3 regions of the Calorimonas adulescens genome follow, and region 3 is predicted to be linked to each of the others. Evidence: riboswitches for the same ligand, from Rfam matches in the RefSeq annotation. Region 3 holds a riboswitch; each other region holds the start of a gene.
The links. A riboswitch is a leader RNA that binds a small molecule or an ion and turns the genes downstream of it on or off. The one in region 3 is predicted to bind S-adenosylmethionine.
Positions count from the first base shown of each region.

Region 1: linked by a shared signal. The riboswitch ahead of FWJ32_RS08080 (methionine ABC transporter ATP-binding protein) and the one ahead of metK (methionine adenosyltransferase) in region 3 are both predicted to bind S-adenosylmethionine.
Region 2: linked by a shared signal. The riboswitch ahead of FWJ32_RS09560 (MetQ/NlpA family ABC transporter substrate-binding protein) and the one ahead of metK (methionine adenosyltransferase) in region 3 are both predicted to bind S-adenosylmethionine.

Region 1 covers NZ_VTPS01000011.1:18,787-23,727, reverse strand. The annotation lists gene hutH (histidine ammonia-lyase) at 1-1,509, opposite strand, end outside; SAM riboswitch class I at 1,796-1,897, shown strand; gene FWJ32_RS08080 (methionine ABC transporter ATP-binding protein) at 1,958-2,956, shown strand; gene FWJ32_RS08075 (methionine ABC transporter permease) at 2,953-3,615, shown strand; gene FWJ32_RS08070 (MetQ/NlpA family ABC transporter substrate-binding protein) at 3,621-4,463, shown strand; gene FWJ32_RS13710 (class I SAM-dependent methyltransferase) at 4,660-4,941, opposite strand, start outside; gene FWJ32_RS13705 (class I SAM-dependent methyltransferase) at 4,941-4,941, opposite strand, start outside.
Region 2 covers NZ_VTPS01000014.1:57,166-62,106, forward strand. The annotation lists gene FWJ32_RS09545 (patatin-like phospholipase family protein) at 1-8, shown strand, start outside; gene FWJ32_RS09550 (aminotransferase class I/II-fold pyridoxal phosphate-dependent enzyme) at 1-1,137, opposite strand, end outside; gene FWJ32_RS09555 (iron-containing alcohol dehydrogenase family protein) at 1,140-2,240, opposite strand; gene FWJ32_RS09560 (MetQ/NlpA family ABC transporter substrate-binding protein) at 2,252-3,085, opposite strand; SAM riboswitch class I at 3,268-3,373, opposite strand; gene FWJ32_RS13725 (hypothetical protein) at 3,488-3,622, opposite strand; gene FWJ32_RS09565 (hypothetical protein) at 3,655-4,800, opposite strand.
Region 3 covers NZ_VTPS01000002.1:124,062-129,002, reverse strand. The annotation lists gene FWJ32_RS02365 (phosphodiester glycosidase family protein) at 1-1,874, opposite strand, end outside; tRNA gene FWJ32_RS02360 (tRNA-Pro) at 2,114-2,189, shown strand; tRNA gene FWJ32_RS02355 (tRNA-Glu) at 2,201-2,275, shown strand; tRNA gene FWJ32_RS02350 (tRNA-Val) at 2,283-2,358, shown strand; tRNA gene FWJ32_RS02345 (tRNA-Thr) at 2,366-2,441, shown strand; tRNA gene FWJ32_RS02340 (tRNA-Tyr) at 2,454-2,538, shown strand; SAM riboswitch class I at 2,630-2,729, shown strand; gene metK (methionine adenosyltransferase) at 2,793-3,989, shown strand; gene FWJ32_RS02330 (nickel-dependent lactate racemase family protein) at 4,053-4,941, opposite strand, start outside.

The DNA.
Region 1 (4,941 bases), on a different contig from region 3:
CCCCTCCACTGTTTCAATGAGTTCACCGGTCTTAATAAGCATCGCACAGTCCTCAATATGTCTGTACATCAATTCATCTCTTTCAATAAACGGTATCCTTGACCTGATAAGCCTGTACGCAGCTCCTGTACCCTTCCCAGGCGACCCTCCATCTCTTAAGTCTATCGCCTGAGCGGAAGACATAAGTTCTATCGCAATAACATTAATTGCATTTTCTAATATTTCCCTTGTCTTTCTGGCTGCTATTGTCCCCATACTTACATGATCCTCCTGATTGGCAGAGGATGGTATAGAGTCTACACTGGCTGGATGAGATAAGACCTTATTTTCAGACACCAGCGATGCTGCCACATATTGAGGAATCATGAATCCGGAATTTAAACCGCCTTCCCTTGTAAGGAAACCGGGCAGACCATTGCTTAAATTTGAGTCAACCAGTTTTGCTATCCGCCTTTCAGATATATCAGCGAGTTCAGATATTGCTATCCCAAGAAAGTCCATGGCAAGAGCAATCGGCTGACCATGGAAATTTCCTCCTGATATTACTATATAATCCTCAGAAAAGATCAGTGGGTTATCTGTAACGGAGTTCAGCTCTGTCTCTACTATTCCTTTGACATAATCAATTGCATCCTTAGATGCCCCATGTACCTGAGGTATACATCTGATGGTATACGAATCCTGCACCCTTATTTCTCCCTGTCTTGTAATAAGGCTACTTCCCTCTGTAAGAATGCGAATATTTCTTGCTGTTTTTAGCTGGCCGGCATGTGGCCGGAGCATATGAACCCTTTCATCAAAGGCGTCCTTTATGCCTCTTAAGGCTTCCATAGAAAGTGCTCCGGCTATATCCGCAGCTTTACTTAAGTTCATGGCATCATGTATGGCTAAAGCTCCTATAGCCGTCATTACAGGTGTTCCGTTTATGAGGGCCAGGCCTTCCTTTGAAACTAATTTTACCGGTTTTATACCAGCTAACCTCATAGCCTCTCCGCCAGGCATACGTTTTCCCCGGAAATATGCCTCTCCCTCACCTATGATGACCAGCGCCATATGGGCAAGAGGAGCAAGATCTCCACTGGCCCCCAGGGAACCTTTTGAAGGCATAACAGGTATAACATCCCTGTTGAGCATTTCTACCAGAGTATTTAAAGTCTGTAACCTAATGCCTGAATATCCTTTTGCAAGCGTATTTGCTCTGAGCAGCATCACAGCCCTTACTACCTCTATTGGAAGGGGATCTCCTACACCACATGAATGACTTCTTATAAGGTTGTACTGTAACTCCGTTGCCTCATTCATCGATATGGTAACATCAGCAAACCTGCCAAACCCCGTGGTGATGCCGTACTCAACCCTGTTCTCACTCACGTAGCTGTCTACTAGTTCCCTTGCTCTATCTATTTTAACACATGCCTCTTCGGCTAACCTTACGGTTATATTGCCCTTAGAAACATTATAAACATCATCTACAGTAAGGCCATTACCGTCAATATACAATTCTGACATCCGTCTGCCCCCTACTATTTATTTAGATTAATATATTCGATAAAAAAACAGCAAATCCTTCTTTTATGCAAAAATTTTATATAATAGCTTTATGCTATTAGTACCTATTTACAGGTATATTTGGGCAGTACGTTATCGTGCTAAAGTATCATTATGAAATAAGTTTATGTATTTTATGCAATTGCAAATATAATTCAACATGCATTTTAATCATAAATAAAAAATTTGTGTTGACTTCCTGTACAAATTCAAATATACTCAATGTATAAATTGAATATGTTAAGCACTCTTATCAAGAGAGGTGGAGGGACTGGCCCGATGAAACCCGGCAACCGGCATGTATATGCAATGGTGCCAACTCCTGCAGCGCAAAGCTGAGAGATGAGAGAGGCTATTATAGTCCTCTTTCATCGTGTGAAAGAGGATTTTTTATTGGAGGTGTATCTTATTGATTTTAATCAAAAATTTGACCAAGGTATATCGTACAGAAAATGAGAGCATTACAGCACTTAAAAACATTAATCTTGAGATCAATGATGGTGAGATATTTGGAATAATGGGATTGTCAGGAGCTGGTAAATCTTCTCTGATACGCTGCATAAACCGCCTTGAGGAACCCACAGAGGGCACCATCGAGATAAACGGCCAGGATATTATGTCTTTAAATAACAAAGAGCTGCGAGAGATGCGAAAAAAAATAGGGATGATATTTCAACACTTTAATTTACTATCCAATAAGACTGTATACGAAAACATTGCCTTCCCTATGGAAATCAGCGGGGTATCAAAAGACGTGATTGATAAAAGGATTAAGGAGCTCCTGGATATGGTCGGCCTGGCTGATAAAAAAGATTCATATCCGTCTCAGCTCTCTGGCGGACAAAAACAGAGGGTTGGCATAGCCAGGGCATTGGCCAACGGTCCAACACTGCTTTTGTCTGATGAGGCTACCTCAGCCCTTGACCCCCAGACAACCTCGCAGATTTTATCACTTTTAAAGGAAATCAACAAAAGGCTCAACCTCACCATAATAGTTATCACCCATCAGATGGACGTAATAAAAGAGATATGCGACAGGGTTGCCGTCTTAAATGCCGGTGAGCTGGTTGAGGTGGGAAATGTGGTTGATATATTTTCTCAACCGTCTTCTCAGATAACTAAAAAATTCGTAGGCATAGAGGAGGGTATGCCAGATAGCATAATCGATTACGACAGGGGCATGGTAGTCAAGGTACTGTTTATAGGCAAGAGTGCCAGGGAACCTGTAATCTCCCACCTCATAAAGACCTTTGATGTCGATGTAAATATACTCTCAGGAAATATACAGCATATCCATGGTGAAACCATAGGAAACTTAGTCATTGGCCTTGAAGGCCAGGCTGATAAAATTAATAATGCCGTAGAATGGTTAAAAAATCAAGGATTAAAGATAGAGGTGTTGAAATGAATCAGGAAATCATGCGTATTTTGAACTTGCTTCTCCCATCCCTTTGGCAGTCCATATACATGGTTTTTGCATCCACCATATTCTCTCTTATACTGGGTCTGCCTCTGGGTGTACTGCTTGTAATAACGGAAAAGGGAGGCATAATGGAAAAGCCTGCACTCAATAACGTTCTTGGCACTGTTATAAATATACTTCGCTCTTTCCCATTCCTGATATTAATGATAGTCATACTCCCCCTGTCAAGGCTTGTCGTTGGCACCACCATAGGTACAACGGCTACCATTGTCCCTCTTTCTATAGCAGCAACGCCATTTGTTGCCAGGGTAATAGAAAGTTCATTAAAAGAGGTAGACAGGGGTGTAATTGAAGCATCCCTATCCATGGGTGCCACACCATTTCAAATTATAACGAGGGTACTTATTCCAGAGTCACTTCCATCACTTATACTCGGAATTACCCTCACTATAATAAATATTATAGGCTACTCAGCAATGGCAGGAGCTATAGGAGGAGGTGGTCTCGGAGACTTAGCCATCAGGTATGGTTACCAGAGGTATGATACACACGTGCTTATAGCAACGGTAATTGTACTGATTGTAATTGTACAAGTCGTACAAATTGCAGGAAGTTATCTTGCCAAAAAAGTTGATAGGAGGTAAATACAGTGAAGAAAATTTTATTAATCAGCCTTATCTTTATACTGTTAGTCGGCCTTGTAAGCGGCTGTGGCAGTTCAAATACACAGTCCTCAGGTCAACCACAAAATCAACCTGCAGAAACACAAAAAGAAGTAACATTAAGGGTAGGAGCAACACCTGTACCCCATGCAGAGATACTGGAGTTTGTAAAACCAATATTAAAAGAAAAAGGGATAAATCTGGAAATTGTTGAGTTTACTGATTACGTACAACCCAATAAGGCATTGAACGACGGTTCCATTGATGCTAATTTTTTTCAGCACGTACCTTATATGGAGGAGTTTGAGAAAAACAACAATATGAAGCTTGTAGCACTCGTCAAGGTACACGTTGAACCCATGGGTGTATACTCCAAAAAGGTTAAATCGTTGGAAGAACTAAAGGATGGTGCAACCATCTCCATACCCAATGACCCAACCAATGAAGGCAGAGCTCTGCTGTTGCTCCAAAAGAACGGCCTAATAAAACTGAAAGACTCTACCTCATTAACCGCTACCCCTATAGATATAGCAGAAAATCCGAAGAACCTTAAGTTTTCTGAACTGGATGCAGCACAACTGCCAAGAACACTACAGGATGTAGACGCTTCAGTCATAAATACCAACTTTGCACTGGAAGCGGGACTAAACCCTTTAAAAGATGCCATTGCCATTGAAGATAAAGATTCTCCTTACGCCAATGTCCTCACTGTAAGACCAGACAATAAAGACGACCCGGCAATCAAGACATTGGCTGAGGTACTGAACTCCCCTGAGGTCAAGAAATTCATTGAAGATAAATATCAAGGAGCCATTGTACCGGCATTTTAATAGTCATATGGACTGCAGCATAGCACAGGTTTCTTATGCTGCAGTCCACAAATGACTCTCCATAAAACCTGTTGAGCTTGGTATATGGCATTGCATGCAAACTTTATCACGCTGATACGTGATATTTATGTCTGCGCCCTGCCATATGTACCTGCAACAGGCATATGTGTATATAACATAATGATGCACATTGTAATCATTTCTCCATTATCAACGCATCAAAATAAGCAAAATGATATATTTCCTTTTTTTGCCCGGCCAGAGCATCCTTTATCCTATCTATATTCATCTCATCATGATGTTCTTCCCCTCTGTGTCTGTGTGCTTCAGCTACTACCTCTTTACCATCTTCATTAAGTTCTGTTACTACAATGACACCACCTTTTTTCAAAACCCTTTCCATCTCATTCAGGGCTTTAACATAGTCATCAAAATGGTGTACTGCATTATAGCATGTCACCATGTCAAAAGTCTCATC
Region 2 (4,941 bases), on a different contig from region 3:
ACCAATAAGTCCAGCAGCCTCTTCTAATATCCCCACATCCTTGGTCAGGGAAACCCTGGCATATCCTTCTCCACCCCTCCCAAACCCTATACCTGGCGCAACAATCACACCCTTTGAGTCCAGAAGCTCAGCGGCATACGTCATGCTGCTAGCATCATCCGGTATCTTGTACCACACGTAAATAGTCCCCCCAGGGTTGAAAAATTCTACTCCATGACTCTTCAAAACCCCTGTAAAGACCTCCTTTCTGTCCTGGTATATACTTACCACCTTCTGTATCTCCTCATATGGACTTTTCAGTGCACTTACGGCGGCCTCCTGGACAGGTAAAAACACACCCGCAAAATACTGCACTGTAAGACTCTCAACCGCCTTGACAAGTTCCCTGTTTCCCACCACAAATCCTACCCTCCAGCCGGCCATACTGTATATCTTAGACAGTGAAAACAGTTCAACTCCTATGTCCTTTGCCCCGTCCACCTCGAGGAAGCTGGGACTCCTTTTATTATCAAAGGTAATAGGCCCATAGGCAATATCGCTTACAACTACAAGTCCACGTCTCTGTGTAAACCCCTTTATTTCCTTAAATACCTCAATATCCGCCACAGCAGAGATTGGGTTGGACGGATAGTTGACAAAAATCAATCGGGCGTTTTTTGATATTTCATATTTTATTTTACCTAGGTCCGGCAGATAGTCTTTATCCAGCGGATACGGAACATCTATACCACCTGCCAGCCTTATACCGCTTATATAGTCTGGATATCCAGGATCTGGCACAAGAGCCGCATCACCGGCGTCAAGAATTGCCTGAGAGACCATGTGTATACCCGTCTTTGTGCCCGGTACTAAAGCTACCTCATCCTCCTCAAGTGACACACCATGATTCAACCAGTAATAGTCTATAACTGCTCTCTTGAGAGAAGGTATGGCAAGAAAGGGTGGATAGGTATGAACCTCGTTCCTTTTTAATTCATCTATCATCTTTTGTATTATATGGCCGGGAGGTGTAAGGTCAGGGCTGCCCTTGCCCAGGTCTATGACCCTCAACCCTGCCTCACGCTTTTTCATGGCCTGGCCATCCAAAAATGTGAATATATTATCCGGAACAGCATCAAACCTTTTAGACAATTTCACAATTAAACACCTCTTATCAAAGCGGTTGCCTTCCTATCTGCTTCAATGATTGCCCTCACCACATCCTCCGGTGTCACCTCAAAATACATATTATGCGTAGACTCCTGAGGCGCGCAGGCCCTCCGGGCAACCTTCTCTAACCTATCATTCTCTATGCCCTCCAGATTCAACATACTGAGGGTAACCGGCTGGTCTATGGAGTGGAGGAAGTTTGTTACCCTCTCAAATTCAGTGTCAGGATAGTTTTCCAGGCATAACTGTACCAGTGTGGAAAAAGCAATCTTCTCTCCGTGATTGAACCCATGAACCTCGGGAAGGATTGTAAAGCCGTTATGTATAGCATGAGCGGCAGCAATCCTGCAGTTATCACTCCCGAGTCCTCCCACCATGCCACTCAAGGCAATGATGGCATCTATGGTCTTTTCCACGGCCTCACTTACCCTGTTTCCCTTTACATCCTCATATGCTTGCCTTCCATATTCAAAAAGTGTCTCCGTGCACAGATCAGCCATACTCAGGGCAGCCCGTGTTGGTACATTTATATACTTCCCCTTTGATGAAGCCGCAGCCTCATATCCCTTCACCAGGGTATCAGATATACCTGCTGCAAAGTATCTGGCCGGCGACTCGGCTATCACCTTGGTATCGACCAGCACGAGAGATGGGCTGTCCCTGAACACAGTATACCTTAAAAACTCGTGTTCATCATTGTATATCACAGACAGCGGAGTCCATGAGGCACAGGTGGCAGCAATGGTAGGTATGGTTACAAGGCGTACCCCTATTTTATTTGCGGCTGCTTTAGCCGTATCTATGGCCTTTCCACCACCAACGCCAATTATCACATCTCGGTTGTTTTCAGCAGCTATCGTTCCGACCCTGTCAATCTCATCCTGTGTAACCTCACCCTTGAATTCAGTAACAATGTAGTCTATATTATTCTTTGTAAGGGATGCTGTGAGACTATCAGATGTCACCGAGAGGGCTGTATGTCCCCCAACAACCAGCGCTCTCTTCCCAAAGTCCTTTATATAGTCTCCTGCATCCTTTATAATGCCTGCATACTGTATATACCTGTTTGGTGAACCCATAACCAAATGCATCATCATTCCCCCTATTCTTCCACCATAACTACTGAGCCCTGGTACTTCTTATCAACAAATTCCTTTATCCTGGGATCATGATACGCCTCCAAAAGCTTTTTGAAAACCTCCTTATCTGCATCCTCTTTCCTCACAGCTATAACATTGGCATATGGTGAATTCGGCCCCTCAATAAATATAGAATCCTTTACGGGGTTGAAACCCATCTCAACTGCATAGTTGGTGTTTATGGCTGCTGCGTCTACATCCTCCAGAGACCTCACCGTCTGTGCCGCATCAATTTCCACTATCTTGATATTCTTGGGATTTTCCACAATATCTAAAGGTGTAGCGGTAAGCCCTGCATCATCCTTAAGCTTTATCACCCCCGCCGACTGAAGCAAAAGAAGAGCCCTGCCCTCGTTGGTGGCATCATTGGGCACAGATACAGTGCCGTTTTCCGGAAGGTCTTTCATGTCTTTTATCTTGTTAGAATATATGCCCATGGGAAATATCATAGTCTTACCTATCGTTGTAAGATTTGTTATGTTTCTCTCCTTAACAAAGTCATCAAAAAACGGCTGATGCTGGAAACTATTGGCATCCAGAGCCCCCTCTGATAACTGTATATTAGGCTGTACGTAATCTGTAAATGTAACTATCTCCACATCAATGCCCTCATCTTTCAATATCTCTTTAACCTGCTCCAATACCTCCTCATGGGGCCCTGCGGTAACACCTACCTTTATTTTAGTTACATCTCCATCATGAGTTCCCTGAGCACTGCTGCTTTGAGTAGTGCTTCCACATGCTGCAAGACTTAACACCAGTAAAACTGAAACCAATAATACAATAAGCTTTTTCAATTTCATCCCTCCATTTAATGCTTTCCTGCTGCTAATAAGCCAGATAACATGTCGCCAACATCCACCCTTCTGTATCTAACCGTGATACTCTATCGTTGCATCATATTAAATTTTTAAGTACTTCTCACCTCCATTCTAAGTATAAAAAAACTTCTCCTGGAAAATCAGAAGAAGTCACCTTCCCCTTATCTCCCAGAACACATTAAAGTTCTGCAGGATTTGGCACCTTCCCACAAAGGGGGTTGCCGGGTTTCATCGGGCCAGTCCCTCCACCACTCTCGATAAGAGTCTTATCTTTATTAAGTTAGTTCTTATATTACCACGCTAAAACAAGGGTGTCAATAGTCAAATTTTTAGAGTAGTGATTGAAGCCCCCTCTGGAATCGAAATGGTTCTACTTTCTCACGTATACTCCAGCACTGGCTTTTCCATTTGATTTTGCCCATTTGTCTCCTGAGTACCATTCCCCTGCGAGTTATTCCCATATCCCTTGCCTGCCTCTCTGCTTCTCTGTCTGGCATCAGGCATCTGAATCAATTTAAGAACTACTTGAATCTATTGAAACCCATTTAATTTGAGGTGTTCTTTTCTACATTTGGAAACAGCGCTTTCACAACGGCCTGAGCCTGATCCTGAGTGAGTGTCCCATCGTCAACAAGTTTTTGTAAAGGAGTCACAGACGTCCCATCCTCAGGTTTGGTATCTTTCTTGCTTTCAAGATAAGCCTTGCGCTCTTCCTCCGTCATATTTTTTATCTTCTCCATCTCTGCCTTGCGGGTTTCCTCCTGTTCATTTAAATACGCCAATATCTTCTCTTTTTGATCCTGCGTAATAGTCCCTGCAGACACAAGGCTGTCCAGTTGTTTTTCGATTTCTTCCTGTCTTGCAGCCTGAGCCTGCTCCATCTTTGCCTCCATTTGTTCTTGCAGATATTTACTTATGGCATCGGCCTCCTCCTGTGTGAGGATACCCGCTTCAACCAGTCCCTTCATAGGATCCAGCTTTGTTCCGGAATTGGAGTCCCTTTGGCTTTCAAGATAAGCCTTGCGCTCTTCCTCCGTCATGTCTTTTATCTTTTCCATCTCTGCCTTGCGGGCTTCTTCTTGATTATTATAGTACTCAATTATCTTTTCTTCCTGTTCCTGCGTTATCAGCCCCGCACTCACGAGATTATCCAGCTCTTCTTTTTGCTGTTGCTGGCGCTGCGTTTCAGCCTGCTTTTCAATATATGCCTTAATACTGTCTACCTGTTCTTGAGTCAAGATTCCCTCATCAACAGCCTCTGACCAAAAGTCACTTTTAGTGTCTGTTTCTGAACTCTTTTTGTTCTCAAGGTATGCCTTACGTTCTTCTTCCGTCATATTTTGAAGCTTTTCCATTTCTGTCTTTCTTTCGGCATCCTTTTCATCCATGAAGGAGGTTAATTTATCAGCAGTTTCCTGGGTTATAATCCCCTGCTCCACAAGGTCTTTCGTAAGTTCATCAATATTGTACTGGCCACCAGCTCTATCGCCGCGACCTGCTGGATCAAAAAGACCAAATCCCGCTTGCCCGCCTTTCCTGCCGGGCGCCATCTCTCCTGCCTGTTCTGTTACTGGTTTTTGACCGTCTGAATTACCGGTACTGTTGCTGTCTGCAAACACTATACTACCCGTTGTCAACAGCATTCCTCCAATCAAGGCAGAACTGACAAATGTTTTAACTTTTTTGTTCATAAAACCTCTCCTTTCAAAAAAAATTTTTTTCGACTTAACAAGTTTATTGTAAACCTATTTTGTTACGAAAAAATTACGGCAGTGTCACAACACTGTATAAATTTTGTTAAAAAATTGTGAACGCTATATGGCTTAAAAGTG
Region 3 (4,941 bases):
GCGTTCTTCCCCATAAACACGGCAAAAGATGATGTCTCGTTAGCTTTATCTACAGCCTTTGAAAGCATCAGGGTTTGGAGCAAAGTGCTGGTGCTGGTATCGCCATAAACAAATATGTTGTAAGAGTTCATGTCATTATTTACATTGATCTTTTTGTTATATGGGTCCACATCCTCAAGACGGATATTGTCTGGTACATCAGTAGTCTGTGGTGCATTGCCGACTGTTACCGGTATATTGATATATGTCCCATCAAACTCGGCTCTTATATATCCTGAAGCATTTAAAGTACCTGAAGTAAAAATGCCATCTTCTATTTTTCCGACGTTGCCATAGATAGTCCATTCAATATCAGCAGGGTCTATGGTTGCTGTATAACCGTCTTTATCCTTGCCGTATATCTTAATCTCTGTCTTTGTATTATAGTCTGTGGTTATTGTTGATATATTTGACTTTAAGATTATTGGCTTGTCCAGGACGTTTATATTAAATTCTTCAGAAACACCTTTATATTTCACAGTGATGACGGCCTGGCCAGGCGATTGCGGAATAAAACTGTTGTCCTCAAACTTGCCCTTTACATTACTTACATTGAATGTAACACGGGCCATGTCCACATCTACAGGATTATATTTCTCGTCGTAGGCAAATACCCCTATCTTTGCACGGGTACCGACGAACACGTTATTGTCAGCCTTGATTTTTAGTCCCCTGACATCTCCGGCTTCAGCATTGTTAAATACACCTATGGCATCAGCAACACGCCTCTCTTTTCCGTCTGAAGGTTTATTTGCGGTAACATAATTTTTTTCTCCTAAAGGCCTTATCACCATAGTTGTAGAACCGCCGCCATCAAGATTTATCGCATTATACGCCCCTATATCCAGCATGAGCTGGGCCATTTCACTCTCCAGTAAGCCCATAGAGCTCCCGTTTCTGCCATCAACAGTGACGAGGAACAATTTATTTCCCTCTCTATTTATACCAATTGACGTTCGAGCTGTCGGCTTTGGTACGGGATCATGGGTTATCGGGGCTATGGTGCCATCCTTTACAAGCATTGTGCCACCGCTCACAGACAGTTTCAGATTGTGGTATTCAGGGGTAGTATCAAGGTTAATCACAAGTTTATCTCCAGGAACCAGCATTGAAAGCTGCTGAGAAGTATCACCATTACTTACCAGGGCATACGCTCCTTCCGGGATTTTCACTGAAGGCTGATTTGGCCTGACATCCAGCACTGTTCCATCCTTGTCGACAATAACCTCAGTATGGTTTGGATTACCATTGGCTCCGGGTGTATTGCCCCAGTGGTAATCATAAAGGCTTAGATATTGTCCACTGGAGGCTTTATTAAAAGACGCAATGGGTAATGAGGTACCGTCAGGTAAGGAAACGCTAAAGTTATATGTCCAATATTCAAAGAAGATGTTCCCGTCCCTGTCGATATTAAAACTGCTCAATTTACCATACAAACTCTTATCTGGGGGGCCTGAAATAAGTACACCATCTGATACAATCTGACCTATAGGGCTTCCAGATTTTGTATCAAAGAAGTCGCCGTTTATAGCAGCTACGCTGCCAGCTTCACTGGCCATAGAAGACACAGTGGACGGCTGAGACAACCCTTCCGACCCATATAAGGCATCGATGTCTATATCCTTATTATTAAGTTCCACCTCAAGAATATTTATATCAAGCCAACCAGAGGTGGTAAATCTTTCTATAGTGGTATGAGTTACACCCTCGGAAAGCACCTCACTTTGAGTCTTTTCATTGATAATTTGATAGTCACTTGCGTACACTATGGATGTAAAGGAATTCAATAATAATACAGAGACCATTATGGCATAAATTTTTTTGTAGAATTTCATCCCATCACCTCATAAACTGTTGTCATATAACTATTATAACCATAGATAGTTTAAAAAGGGTTAAATTAATATTACAATTAGGTTACAAATTTCAGTTTAATGTTTTACGAAGATTTAATGAGTTTTAATTAGATATATTAAGCTAATGCTACATAATCATGAAATATGGCTAAATTTCATGATTGTACATATTCTGGAATGCAAGTATAATAAACAATGTCATATGAACGCCGTGTGAGCGGGGCGTAGCGCAGTTGGTAGCGCGCGTGGTTTGGGACCATGAGGCCGTGGGTTCAAGTCCCGCCGCCCCGACCAGTGTGAAGAGAGACCCCGTGGTCAAGTGGTTAAGACATCGCCCTTTCACGGCGGTAACAGGGGTTCGAATCCCCTCGGGGTCACCAGTAGTATGGGCACATAGCTCAGCTGGGAGAGCACCTGCCTTACAAGCAGGGGGTCACAGGTTCGAGCCCTGTTGCGCCCACCATATATATGCTGGCGTAGCTCAATCGGCAGAGCAGCTGATTTGTAATCAGCGGGTTGTAGGTTCAAGTCCTATCGCCAGCTCCAGTTGAATAATGTGGAGGGATACCCAAGTGGCTAAAGGGGGCAGACTGTAAATCTGTTGGCGCGGCCTTCGATGGTTCGAATCCATCTCCCTCCACCATACAAAAGCCTGCAGAGGCTTTTTATTGTTTATGTTTGACTTAAAGAGTAATTTATGCTATCATTACATAGTAAATTGAATAGATAAGATTCTCTTATCAAGAGTGGCGGAGGGACAGGCCCTGTGAAACCCGGCAACCAGCTTTGCATGGTGCTAATTCCTGCAGAATGGATAATTCTGAAAGATGGGGGAAAAGGAAATATGCCTCTTCTTTTGGAAGAGGTTTTATTATGTAATTTTAAAGGAGGAAAAAGATGAAAAAATTATTCACTTCTGAGTCAGTTACAGAAGGGCATCCGGATAAAATATGCGATCAGATAGCTGATGCTGTGCTGGATGCGATTATAGCTCAAGACCCCGATGCCAGAGTTGCCTGTGAAGTGGCTACTATAACAGGGCTGGTGCTGGTTATGGGGGAGATAACAACCCAGTGTTATGTTGATATACCTAAGATAGCTCGCCAGACAATAAGAGAGATTGGATACACAAGGGCAAAATTTGGATTTGACGGTGATACCTGTGCCATAATAACATCAATTGATGAACAGTCACCAGATATAGCATTGGGGGTAAATCAGTCTCTGGAAGTGAAGAGGGGATATTCGGGCAGTACATATGATCTGATTGGTGCAGGCGACCAGGGGATGATGTTTGGCTATGCATGTAATGAGACCCCGGAACTCATGCCCATGCCAATTTCCTTTGCCAATAAGCTGGCGAAGAGATTGGCGGAGGTTAGAAAGGATGGGACTATTCCATATCTCAGGCCGGATGGCAAAACTCAGGTGACCATTGAGTATGATGGTGATAAACCAGTGAGGGTTGATACTATTGTGGTTTCGGCACAGCATCATCCAGAGGTGGACCATGATACTATAGAAAAAGATATCATAGAATATGTCATAAAACCTGTCATTCCGGCGGAGTTCTTAGACGATAACACAAAATACTATATAAATCCAACGGGCAGGTTTACCGTGGGTGGCCCTCAAGGTGACTCAGGACTTACCGGGCGTAAGATTATTGTAGACACCTATGGTGGATATGCAAGACATGGCGGCGGGGCCTTCTCCGGGAAAGACCCCACAAAGGTAGACAGGTCAGCCAGTTATGCGGCCAGATATGTGGCTAAGAATATTGTCGCTGCAGGTATAGCAGATAAGTGCGAGGTGGAACTGGCGTATGCAATAGGTGTGGCCAGGCCAATATCCATAAGGGTCGATACCTTTGGCACGGGAAGAATACCGGATGATAAAATTATTGAACTGATAAATAATAATTTTGACCTCAGACCAGCAGCAATTATAGATAAACTTGACTTAAGAAAACCAATTTACAGACAGACGGCAGCCTATGGCCATTTTGGTAGGACAGATCTTGACCTCTCATGGGAAAAGACAGATAAGGCAGAAGAGTTAAGAGAACAGGTATCAATAAAAAATCTGGTATAGCAACAGCTATACCAGATTTTTTATAAAGGTGCAGCATGTATCTTTTTTATTTTCAAGGTGGTATCATTTATCTGTTATTTTGGGTATGGTTGTGGAACCATAAGGCATAATATATATGCTGTTTATAGGCTTTTTATTGACTATATTACAAATCGTATCGTTTATATTGTCCACTGTTATGAACCCCATGTCTTTTACTGTTTCATCCGGATCTTTTGACATGAGATAAACACTGTATTTTTGGGCTATATAAACCGCATAGTAAAATATATAGCCCTCTATAGTAAAGTGTTTGCGTAATTCTTTCTCAAGGTTATCAAAAGGAAGATATTTGCCCCATCCATAAAATTTATCACTGCCGCCGCCTTCTATACACTCCGCCAGAAATACTATATTTCCCCCATCTTTAGTAGCCGCTGCCGCATTGAAAAGTGACTTGGTAGCCTGGTACAGATTTATATCCTTGGGATAACCGCCGCACGAAACGATTGTAAGGTCAGATGGTTTATCTATATTTATTGAAAAGGCGTCGTCGGCAAATTTGCACCCTTCATACCATGCCGCATAGGGGTCGCCACAGAAGATACCGATTGTTTTGCCGTCACCATCAACAACGAGATTGATGAGGAAAATGGGGGCTACCATATTCATAGCCTCAACCATATCCATATTTAAGGGATTATCTTCCAGTTTTCCCGTACCGACTCTTGGATCAATCCCCTGACCATCAGGTTTCATTGTATGGACATGGTTTTGAAATATAGTCTTTCGACTGACACACCCAGGAAGTATAGACTTTCGCCCTCCACCAAACCCTGCCATGTCATGGTGGACAATTCCCCCGGTAATTATGACTTTTCTATTTAAAAGCAGTTTATTAACCTCTACCTCTGTGCCAAGACTGGTTGTTCCTATATATTGCAAATTGCTGTAATCATCACAGTCATGCTGT